DNA from 3 places in the Streptomyces sp. Je 1-332 genome. Region 3 is predicted to be linked to each of the others. Evidence: riboswitches for the same ligand, from Rfam matches in the RefSeq annotation. Region 3 holds a riboswitch; each other region holds the start of a gene.
The links. Region 3 has a riboswitch for thiamine pyrophosphate ahead of thiM (hydroxyethylthiazole kinase). Riboswitches for the same ligand answer to the same signal wherever they lie in the genome.

Region 1 (3,382 bases), 5.7 Mb from region 3:
ACCGACAGTGCTTTGGTGTACTGGCCGTTGATGTCGTCGCCGATGGTCTGACTGACGAGGCTGACGTAACCCGCCGCCTCCTCCAGACCGACGACGTCCTCAAGGACGCGCGCCAGTTCACGGATGAGGCTGCGCATGAACACATCGCGGTCGAGGGCGATGGGTGCGTCGGATGGTTCCACTGGGTCCCCCTCGCCGGCAGTCACTCGACACGCTGACTTACCTTGTGTGACCACATGATGGCGCACTGTGAGAGGCCCTGTCGACCGACTTCGAGAGGCCCACGGAGCCCCGCCCCCTGGGCCGGGCACCCTCCGCCGAACGGTGGCCGGGTGGCGCTCCCGCAGTCTGCGACACTGGAATCACCATGCCTGTACCCGGAGAACTCACCTTCGTCGCGCCCCGCGGAGCCAAGAAGCCGCCGCGGCATCTCGCCGACCTCACGCCCGCCGAGCGCAAGGAAGCCGTCGCCGCCGCAGGCGAGAAACCGTTTCGCGCCAAGCAGCTCTCGCAGCACTACTTCGCGCGGTACGCGCACGACCCGGAGCAGTGGACCGACATTCCCGCCGGTTCGCGCGGGAAGCTCCAGGAGGCGCTGCTTCCCGAGCTGATGTCCGTGGTGCGGCACATCAGCTGCGACGACGACACCACCCGTAAGACGCTGTGGCGGTTGTTCGACGGGACGCTCGTCGAGTCCGTGCTCATGCGCTATCCCGACCGCGTGACGATGTGTATCTCGTCGCAGGCCGGGTGCGGGATGAACTGCCCGTTCTGCGCGACCGGACAGGCCGGTCTCGACCGGAACCTGTCCACCGCCGAGATCGTGCACCAGATCGTGGACGGGATGCGGGCCCTGCGCGACGGGGAGATTCCCGGTGGGCCCGCGCGGCTCTCCAACATCGTCTTCATGGGGATGGGCGAGCCGCTCGCCAACTACAACCGCGTGACCGGGGCGATCCGCCGGCTGACCGACCCCGAGCCCGACGGGGTCGGCCTCTCGCAGCGTGGCATCACAGTGTCGACCGTGGGCCTCGTGCCCGCCATCCACCGGTTCGCTGACGAGGGCTTCAAGTGCCGCCTCGCCATCTCGCTGCACGCGCCCGACGACGAGCTCCGCGACACCCTCGTACCCGTCAACACGCGCTGGAACGTGCGCGAGGTGCTTGAGGCAGGGTGGGAGTACGCCGCCAAGTCGGGGCGCCGCCTGTCCATCGAGTACGCGCTGATCCGGGACATCAACGACCACGCGTGGCGCGGTGACCGGCTCGGGCGGCTGCTCAAGAACAAGCCCGTGCACGTGAACCTGATCCCGCTGAACCCGACGCCGGGCTCGAAGTGGACCGCGTCGCGGCCGGAGGACGAGAGGGCCTTCGTGAACGCCATCGCCGCTCATGGGGTGCCCGTCACGGTGCGTGACACCCGTGGCCAGGAGATCGACGGGGCGTGCGGTCAGCTCGCCGCGGCAGAGCGTTAGGCTGGCCGAAACACAACTTCAGAGTGAGAAGACAACTTCATATCCGAAACACATCTTCATATTCCGACAGGGGAGCGCCACAGCGCTGAGAGTGCGGCAGCCAAGGACAGGTTGGCCGCAGACCCTCTGAACCTTGCCCGGGTCATTCCGGGTAGGAAGTTCGGACATCACTCAAGCTGTTGCGCCCTGCCCGCCGGCCCTTCGGTCCGCGGGCAGGGCCGCGTCTCTTCCTGGTCACTCCAGGAGGAATGAATTCAGTGAGCACCACCAAGAAGATCACGCTCACCGCGGTCGCGGTGAGCGTCGGGCTCGTCGCGCTCTCCGCGTGCGGCGGCTCGTCCGACAGCGGCGACAAGGCCGACTCCAAGAGCGTCACGCTCGTCACCCATGACTCCTTCAACGTCTCGAAGGACGTACTGAAGGCGTTCGAGAAGAGCTCCGGGTACAAGGTCGACGTCCTCAAGGACGGGGACGCGGGCGCCGCCGTGAACAAGGCGATCCTGTCCAAGGACAACCCGCAGGGCGACGTCTTCTTCGGCGTCGACAACACGCTTCTGTCGCGTGCGCTCGACAACGGCCTCTTCCAGTCGTACGAGGCCAAGGGCTCGGACCAGATCGCCTCGCAGTTCCGCGTCGATCAGGGGAAGCACCGGGTCACGCCCGTCGACAGCGGCGACATCTGCGTCAACTACGACAAGAAGTACTTCGCCGACAAGAAGCTCGCGCCGCCGGAGTCCTTCGCCGATCTGACCAAGCCCGCGTACAAGGATCTGCTGGTCACCGAGAACGCCTCGACCTCGTCCCCCGGCCTCGGGTTCCTGCTCGGCACCGCCGCCCAGTACGGCGACGACGGCTGGCAGGGCTACTGGAAGAAGCTCAAGGACAACGGCGTCAAGGTCGTCGACGGCTGGGAGCAGGCCTACAACGAGGAGTTCTCCGGGTCCGCCGGCGGCAAGAAGGCCAAGGGAGACCGGCCGCTCGTCGTCTCCTACGCCTCGTCCCCGCCCGTCGAGGTGCGCTACGCCAAGCCGCAGCCCAAGGAGGCGCCGACCGGCGTCGCGACCGGCACCTGCTTCCGGCAGGTCGAGTACGCGGGTCTGCTGGGCAACGCCCAGAACGAGAAGGGCGGCAAGGCGCTCCTCGACTTCCTGATCAGCGCCGAGTTCCAGGAGGACATGCCGCTGAACATGTTCGTGAACCCGGTCCGCGAGGGCAGCAAGCTGCCGGAGCTGTTCACGGAGCACGGCGTGAGCGTCGACAAGCCGGAGACCATGGCTCCGAAGAAGATCGCCGACAACCGCGAGCAGTGGGTCAAGTCGTGGACCTCGCTCGTACTGAAGTAGGCACGTCCCGTAAGGGGCTCGCGCGCGGGAGCGCGGCGCGGCTCGGTCTCATGGCCGTGCCCGTCGCGTTCTTCGCGGTCTTCTTCGCCTATCCGGTCGCCGCGATCGTCGCGCGGGGCCTGAAGGTCGGCGGCCAGTGGCAGTTCGGGCGGATCGCGGAGGTCGTCGGGCAGTCCGACGTCCGGCACGTGCTGTGGTTCACCACCTGGCAGGCGCTCGCCTCGACGGCGCTCACCCTGCTGATCGCGCTCCCCGGCGCGTACGTCTTCGCGCGCTTCGAGTTCAGGGGCAAGCAGATTCTGCGGGCCGTCGTCACGGTGCCGTTCGTGCTGCCGACCGTCGTCGTCGGGACCGCGTTCCTCGCGCTGCTCGGCCGGGGCGGGCTGCTCGACGAGATGTGGGGCGTACGCCTCGACACGACGGTGTGGGCGATCCTGCTCGCGCACGTCTTCTTCAACTACGCCGTCGTCGTACGGACCGTCGGCGGGCTCTGGTCGCAGCTCGACCCGCGCCAGGAGGAGGCCGCGCGGATGCTCGGCGCCTCGCGGTGGACCGCCTGGCGGAC
Region 2 (3,382 bases), 1.9 Mb from region 3:
GGAGGTCTCCCTGGCGCTTGCGGGCATCCACGCAGAGGTAGAGGCGGGCGTCGGCGAGCTGCTCGCGGGCAGGCTTGGTGGCCATGAAGAGGTCCCCCCGGGTCGTCGGTGGCCTACGGGCCGTGTGTCCCGGGGGACACACGGCCCGTACGCAACGGTTTTCCGTGTCGGTCAGACGGCGAGCGCCTGGGCGCGGCGCTTCACCTCCGTGCCGCGATTCTCGCTCAGGGCCTGCGCGGGCGTGCCGGGCAGGGTCGGGTCGGGAGTGAAGAGCCACTCCAGCATCTCTTCGTCGTTGAAGCCGTCGTCCCTCAGGAGCGTCAGGGTGCCGGTGAGGCCCTTGACGATCTTGTCGCCGTCGATGAAGGCGGCCGGCACCTGGAGCGCGCGGTTCTCACCACGGCGTACGGCGATCAGCTGGCCCTCCTTGACCAGCTGGCGCACACGCGTCACCTCGACGTCGAGCATTTCCGCGATGTCGGGGAGGTGGAGCCACTCAGGGACGAGAGCATCAGTCTTTGCGTCAATCTCGGTCACGGGGTCAAGCGTATCTCCGGGCACCGACAGCGGCCGGGCAGCGGCCCCCCGGTCACGACGCAACCGCTACGGGAGCACGGCCTTCTTCAGGGGGACCGCGGGGTCAGAGGCCAGTTCGGCGGAGAGGCCTGCGCCCGCCTCGATCAGCTTGCGGCCCTGCGCCAGGTCCCTGGGACGGCCCACCGCGAGGACGGCCACCAGGACGCCCCCGCGCAGCCAGCACACGGTCCAGGCGACGCCCAAGGGGTCGCCGCGCCACACCAGCTCGTCGGCGGAGGCGTGGTGCCCGGCGTACTGGACGAAGCGGCCGAACTGCTCGGACCAGAAGTACGGGACGGGGTCGTACGCCGAAGGGGTATCGCCGATGATGTTCGCCGCCACCGTGCGCGGGCCCTGCAGGGCGTTGTCCCAGTGGTGGACGAGGAGGCGCTCGCCATACCTTCCCGAAGGGAAGGAGGAGCAGTCGCCGACCGCGTACACGTCGGGCTCCGAGGTCCGCAGGTGGTCGTCGGCGAGGACCTCCCGGTGGGCGCCCAGGGTGATGCCGGAGTCCGCGAGCCAGGCCGTGGCGGGGCGTGCGCCGATGCCGACGACGACCGCGTCCGCGGGCAGCCGGGTGCCGTCGGTCAGGAAGACGCTGCCGGGTTCGACGCGGTCCACGCGCGCGTGGGTGCGCAGGTCGGCCCCGGAGTCGGCGTACCAAGCCGCCATGGGCGCCGCGACCTCCGCGGGCAGGGCCCCGGCCAGCGGTCGCTCCGCGGCCTCGACGACGGTGACCGAACAGCCCGCCTCACGCGCGGCGGTCGCGAACTCGGCGCCGATCCAGCCCGCGCCGACGACCACGATGCGGCGCTGTTCGGCGAGCACGGGCCGCAGCCGCTCGGCGTCGTCCAGGGTGCGCAGCAGATGGACCCCGGGAACCCCGGAGGCGCCGGGCAGCAGGATCGGCGCGGCGCCGGTGGCGATGACCAGGGCGTCGTACGGGACCGGGCCACGCTCGGTGTCCAGTTCGTGCTCCGCGGGGCGCACGCCCGTGACCTCGTGGCCCAGGCTCAGCTCGATGCCGAGGGCCTCGAAGTCGATGTCGAAGGCGGAGCCCTCCGCCTTGCCGAGCAGCACGGCCTTGGACAGCGGCGGCCTGTCGTACGGCTGGTGGGGTTCCGCGCCGATCAGGGTGACCGCACCGGTGAACCCCTGCTCGCGCAGCGCCACGGCGGTCTGCACGCCGGCCATCCCCGCGCCCGCGATGACGACCCGGCGCTCTTCCTGCCTCCGCTGCTCACTCACCCGATCACTGTAGGACGGCGGATGGCGCGCGCCTCAGGGCGCGGCGGGGAGATCTCTGACACACCGTCACAGCCCCTGACCGCACAGCTGCCCTACTACGCCGGGACGCCAAAGGCTAAGGTTGCCGTGCAGAGCACTCGCGGGAGCCCGGACGCACCGGGCTGAGAGGGAGGCTGGACGGCCTCCGACCGTACGAACCTGATCCGGGTCATGCCGGCGAAGGGAGGGGCTGGACACCCATGCATCCACGTACACCACCCCACACGACGAGTACGACCGGCGCGAGCACGACCGACGTCCTGGTCGTCGGGGGCGGCATCATCGGCCTGGTCACGGCCTGGCGGGCGGCGCAGCGCGGCCTGTCCGTCGCGGTCGTGGACCCCGAGCCCGGCGGCGGCGCGGCGCAGGTGGCCGCGGGCATGCTGGCCGCCGTCACCGAGCTGCACTACGGGGAGCAGACGCTGCTCGCCCTGAACGTGGCCTCCGCGCAGCGCTATCCCGACTTCGCGGCCGAGCTGACGGAGGCGAGCGGCCTCGATCTCGGCTACCGCGCGAGCGGCACGCTCGCCGTCGCCCTCGACTCCGACGACCGTGCGCACCTGCGTGAGCTGCACGCTCTTCAGCAGCGGTCGGGGCTCGCTTCGGAGTGGCTGAGCGGGCGCGAGTGCCGCCGTCTGGAGCCGATGCTCGCGCCGGGCGTCCGGGGCGGGCTTCGGGTCGACGGCGATCACCAGATCGACCCTCGCAGACTCGCCGCTGCGCTCCTCCTGGCCTGCGAGCGGGCGGGCGTGATCTTCCACCACGCGTGGGCGGAGCGCCTTACGGTCGTGGCCGACCGGGCCACCGGAGTCGTCCTCGCCGACGGCACCGCCCTGGAGGCCGGTCACACCGTGCTCGCCGGAGGCAGCCTCAGCGGGCGCCTCGACGGGGTCCCGGAGGGCGTACTGCCGCCCGTGCGCCCGGTGAAGGGGCAGGTGCTGCGGCTCACCGTGCCGCAGCGGTACGCGCCGTTCCTGAGCCGCACCGTGCGCGCCGTCGTGCGCGGCAGTCACGTCTACCTGGTGCCGCGCGAGAACGGCGAGCTCGTCGTCGGCGCGACCAGCGAGGAACTCGGCTGGGACACGACGGTCACGGCCGGCGGCGTGTACGAGCTGCTCCGGGACGCCCATGAGCTCGTACCGGGCATCACGGAACTGCCGCTGACGGAGACCCGGGCGGGCCTGCGCCCCGGCTCCCCCGACAACGCGCCGATGCTCGGCCCGACCGCGCTGCCCGGCCTCCAGCTGGCCACCGGGCACTACCGCAACGGCGTACTCCTGACGCCCGTGACCGGCGACGTGATGGCGCACGCCCTGACCACCGGTGAACTGCCCGACGAAGCACAGGGGTTCACTCCTCTGCGCTTCGCCGGAACCCCCCGAGCACAGCACTTCATGGAGCAGCACGCATGACTCTCCCGTCCGACACAGCCGTCACCGCCGTCTCCGTGAATGGAGAGGCGCGCGACGTGGCCACCGGCACCACGCTCGAAGCCCTCGTCGCGACCCTCACCGCGGCC
Region 3 (3,382 bases):
GGGCGGTGCCGCTCCAGAGCGTCCGCGACGGCTGCGGCGATGGCGGCGTCGGCCAGCATCCCGATCTTGACGGCGTCCACCGCCACATCGGCGAACAGCGTGTCGAGCTGCTCGGTGACGAACTCCGGCGGGACGGCGTGGATGCCGGTGACGCCCCGGGTGTTCTGTGCGGTCAGGGCGGTCAGAACTGCCGTTCCGTACGCGCCGTTCGCGGAGAACGCCTTCAGGTCGGCTTGGATCCCGGCGCCGCCGGAGGGGTCACTGGCGGCGATGCTGAGGGCGATGGGCGGGCTGGTCACGCGGAGACCTCCGGTCGCAGGGTGCGGACGAGGGAACGGGCCGCGGTCTCGGGGTCGGGCTGCCCGCAGACCGCGCTGACGACAGCGATCCCGGCCGCGCCGCTTCCCCTGACCGCGGCGGCCTCGGACACGCCGATCCCGCCGATGGCCACGCAGGGCAGCGGGCTCTCCCGGACGATGCGGGCCAAGCCGCCCAGACCGAGCGGGGCGTCCGCGTCCGGCTTGGTGGCCTGCGGGAACACCGGACCGACACCGAGGTGATCGACGGCATCGGGTACGTGCGCCAGCTGCTCGGGACGGCTGACGGACAGGCCGACGTACGCGTACGGGCCGAGCTGGTGCCTGGCGGTCGTGGGGGAGACGTCCCGCTGCCCGAGGTGGATGCCGTCCGCGCCCAGCCAGACCGCCACGTCCAGGCGGTCATTGACGATCAAGGGGACGCCGGTGTCCGCGAGTTCGGCCTGGATCGACCGGCCGAGCGCGCACAGCGTGCGGTCGTCGGCGTCCGGATCGCGCAACTGGACAGCGGTGACACCGCCCTTGACGGCGGCTGCCACGGTGGCGGCTACGCCGCGGTCGCCGCAGAGCCGGGTGTCGGTGACGAGATACAGGGACAGGTCGAGTGGTGGTCGCATGGGTGCTCCTTGGGGTCTCCCGGCCGGGGGAGGGCGTGGGGGCGTGGGAGACGCATCGGGAGGTGCTGGGAAAGAGGTGCTGGGGAAAGAGGTGTAGGGAAAGGGGAGGGCACCTGACATGCAGGAACCTTGAGTTATCCACAGGGGTGGGGGTGTGTGTCCGAGAGGGCTGGCAGACTTGGTGTTGGGGTCGCCCCCCTGGGCGGGCGGGGGCTGATCAGCGGCTGATTAGCGGCTGATCAGCCGCTGACATCCAGGCCGACCGCCCACCGCAAAACCCCGCGACATCCCCAACACCCGCGAGCTCAACGCAGGTTGAGAGCCTCGGTGAGCCGGTCCGGGCTGAGCTCGTGCAGCGCGTCGATCAGTGCGACCGCGAACGTGCCGGGACCCGTCGAGCGGGTGGCGGCGGTTTCCGCGGCCACCGTGAGCAGGCCCGTCGCGGCAGTGGCGGCCAGCAGCGCGTCGCCGGTGACGGCTGTGCAAGCGGCCACCAGGGCGCCGAGGGAGCAGCCGGTTCCCGTCACCAGGGGCAGCAGCGGATGCCCATTGGTCACGCGCACCACTCGCGTCCCGTCGGTGAGGACGTCCTCCGGTCCGCTCACGGCGACCGTGCAGCCGTAGCGTCGGCTCAGCGCGCCGGCCGCGGCCAGCGCCGCTTCGGGGGCGTCCGTGCTGTCCACGCCGCGCCCGCCCGCGCCGCCGCCGTCCAGCGCCAGGATCTCGGATGGGTTACCGCGGACGACCGCCGGGGGTGCGCTCTCCAGGAGTTCGTGGGCGAGCTCGGTGCGCCAGGGCAGCGGGCCGACCGCCACCGGGTCGAGCACCCACGGGCGCCCGGCCCCGGCCGCTTCCTTGACCGCGACGCGCATCGCCTCAGCCGTCACGGAGGTCACCGTCCCCAGGTTGACCAGGACGCCTCCGGCCACTCGGGCCAGTGCTCCGGCCTCCTCCGCGCTGTGCACCATCGCGGGGGCGGCCCCCGCCGCGAGCAGCACGTTCGCGGTGAACTGCGACACCACGACGTTGGTCAGGCAGTGCACAAGGGGTGCGGAGGTCCGCACCGACGCGATCACGTCCGCCACAGCAGCACGGGAAACGGCAGGGCCGTTCCGGGCAGGTATGGAGGCACTCTCCATCGTCAACACCCTTCCTACGCCGGCATTACCCGGTCCAGGTTCATGCGGTCGGCGGAAAGGGGATCAAGTCCCGTCCGCCCTCTCAGCCCGGCTACTCCCGAGCTCCCGCGGTGGTCACCACGCAATGTACCTCCTCCGGGAACACGAGTTCGCACTCGGGGCTCCGCTCGGCTCGACAGAGCGGGGGCGGGTGCCGGACTTCGGGTGGTGCGGCCAAGTGACGCCGGTCGTCGTCGCCTGCGTGCGATCACTCGCGAAGTCGAGAGCGATACTCACCCGGGGCCGCACCTCGGGCACGTCGGAAGGCGCGGCTGAAGGCGTGCGGAGAGCCGTATCCGACCGCGCCGGAGATCGACTCGACCGGCTCATCGGTGTCGCGGAGCCGGACGGACGCCAGATCGATGCGCCACTGCGTCACGTACGCGCCCGGCGTCTGCCCGAGGGCGGATCGGAAACGCCTGGACAGCGTCGCCCGGGAAACGCTCGTCGCGGCGGCCAGGGTCTCCGTGGTCCAGGGGTGCCCCGGGCGGGCGTGCACGCAGGCCAGAGCCTCGCGCACGACCGGATCACGCATCGCTCCCAGCCATGAGCCGGACCGCTCCTGCGGGTGGCGGGCCAGCCAGGCGCGTACGAACTGGACGAGCAGCAGGTCGACGATGCTGTTGACGGCGGCGGTGGTGCCGATCTGCGGCTGTGCGAGCTCCGCGGCGAGAAGTTCGACGGTTCTTCTGAGCTGGGCGTTCTCCCGGGCCGTGACGTGCATCGGCCGAGCGAGAGAGGTGAGCACCGGTGTGCGCACCTCCGCGTCCTGCTCGTAGCGCAGCACGATCACCTCCGTCTGCACCGGCGCCGAGCCCAGCCGCAGGGCCCGGCCGTCGCGCAAGGACCGGGCCGCCGCCTCACGGTCGCAGGAACCCATCGTCACGCCGGCGCCCCCGGCTATCCCGTGAGCGGTGCCCGGCGACACCAGGACGGCGTCTCCGGCCTGTACCTGAAGTGGTTTCTCGCCTGGGACGTGGAGCCACATGGTGCCGCGGGACACCACATGCAGTGCCGCTCCTGGAGAGGAGTCCAGCCGCAGGCCCCAGGTTCCTCCGGCCTTCAGCACGACCCCGAGCGCCCCACGCGCACCGGAAACACGCAAGACCTCCGCCAGCACATCCATGGGTCCATTCTCGTCCACTGCCGCGAACCGCCCACCAGCGGGCGAGACACATGTGTCCTGTTCCCCAGCCTCAGGCCACGTCGAGAACGACCTTTCCGTGCACCTTCCGCGCGAACAGCGCTTGGACGGCGTCGTCCACGTCCT

Region 1: linked by a shared signal. The riboswitch ahead of ABXJ52_RS26910 (thiamine ABC transporter substrate-binding protein) and the one ahead of thiM (hydroxyethylthiazole kinase) in region 3 are both predicted to bind thiamine pyrophosphate.
Region 2: linked by a shared signal. The riboswitch ahead of thiO (glycine oxidase ThiO) and the one ahead of thiM (hydroxyethylthiazole kinase) in region 3 are both predicted to bind thiamine pyrophosphate.

Annotation. Positions count from the first base shown of each region.
Region 1 is NZ_CP160402.1:5,909,857-5,913,238, forward strand. Features, by position in the region: gene ABXJ52_RS26900 (methanogen output domain 1-containing protein) at 1-182, opposite strand, end outside; gene rlmN (23S rRNA (adenine(2503)-C(2))-methyltransferase RlmN) at 368-1,474, shown strand; TPP riboswitch at 1,533-1,650, shown strand; gene ABXJ52_RS26910 (thiamine ABC transporter substrate-binding protein) at 1,723-2,817, shown strand; gene ABXJ52_RS26915 (iron ABC transporter permease) at 2,868-3,382, shown strand, end outside.
Region 2 is NZ_CP160402.1:2,109,775-2,113,156, forward strand. Features, by position in the region: gene thiE (thiamine phosphate synthase) at 1-85, opposite strand, end outside; gene ABXJ52_RS09820 (Rv2175c family DNA-binding protein) at 172-537, opposite strand; gene ABXJ52_RS09825 (FAD-dependent oxidoreductase) at 604-1,770, opposite strand; TPP riboswitch at 1,954-2,066, shown strand; gene thiO (glycine oxidase ThiO) at 2,064-3,275, shown strand; gene thiS (sulfur carrier protein ThiS) at 3,272-3,382, shown strand, end outside.
Region 3 is NZ_CP160402.1:194,477-197,858, reverse strand. Features, by position in the region: gene thiD (bifunctional hydroxymethylpyrimidine kinase/phosphomethylpyrimidine kinase) at 1-299, opposite strand, end outside; gene thiE (thiamine phosphate synthase) at 296-934, opposite strand; gene thiM (hydroxyethylthiazole kinase) at 1,240-2,019, opposite strand; TPP riboswitch at 2,067-2,192, opposite strand; gene ABXJ52_RS00965 (AraC family transcriptional regulator) at 2,321-3,238, opposite strand; gene ABXJ52_RS00960 (zinc-binding dehydrogenase) at 3,309-3,382, opposite strand, start outside.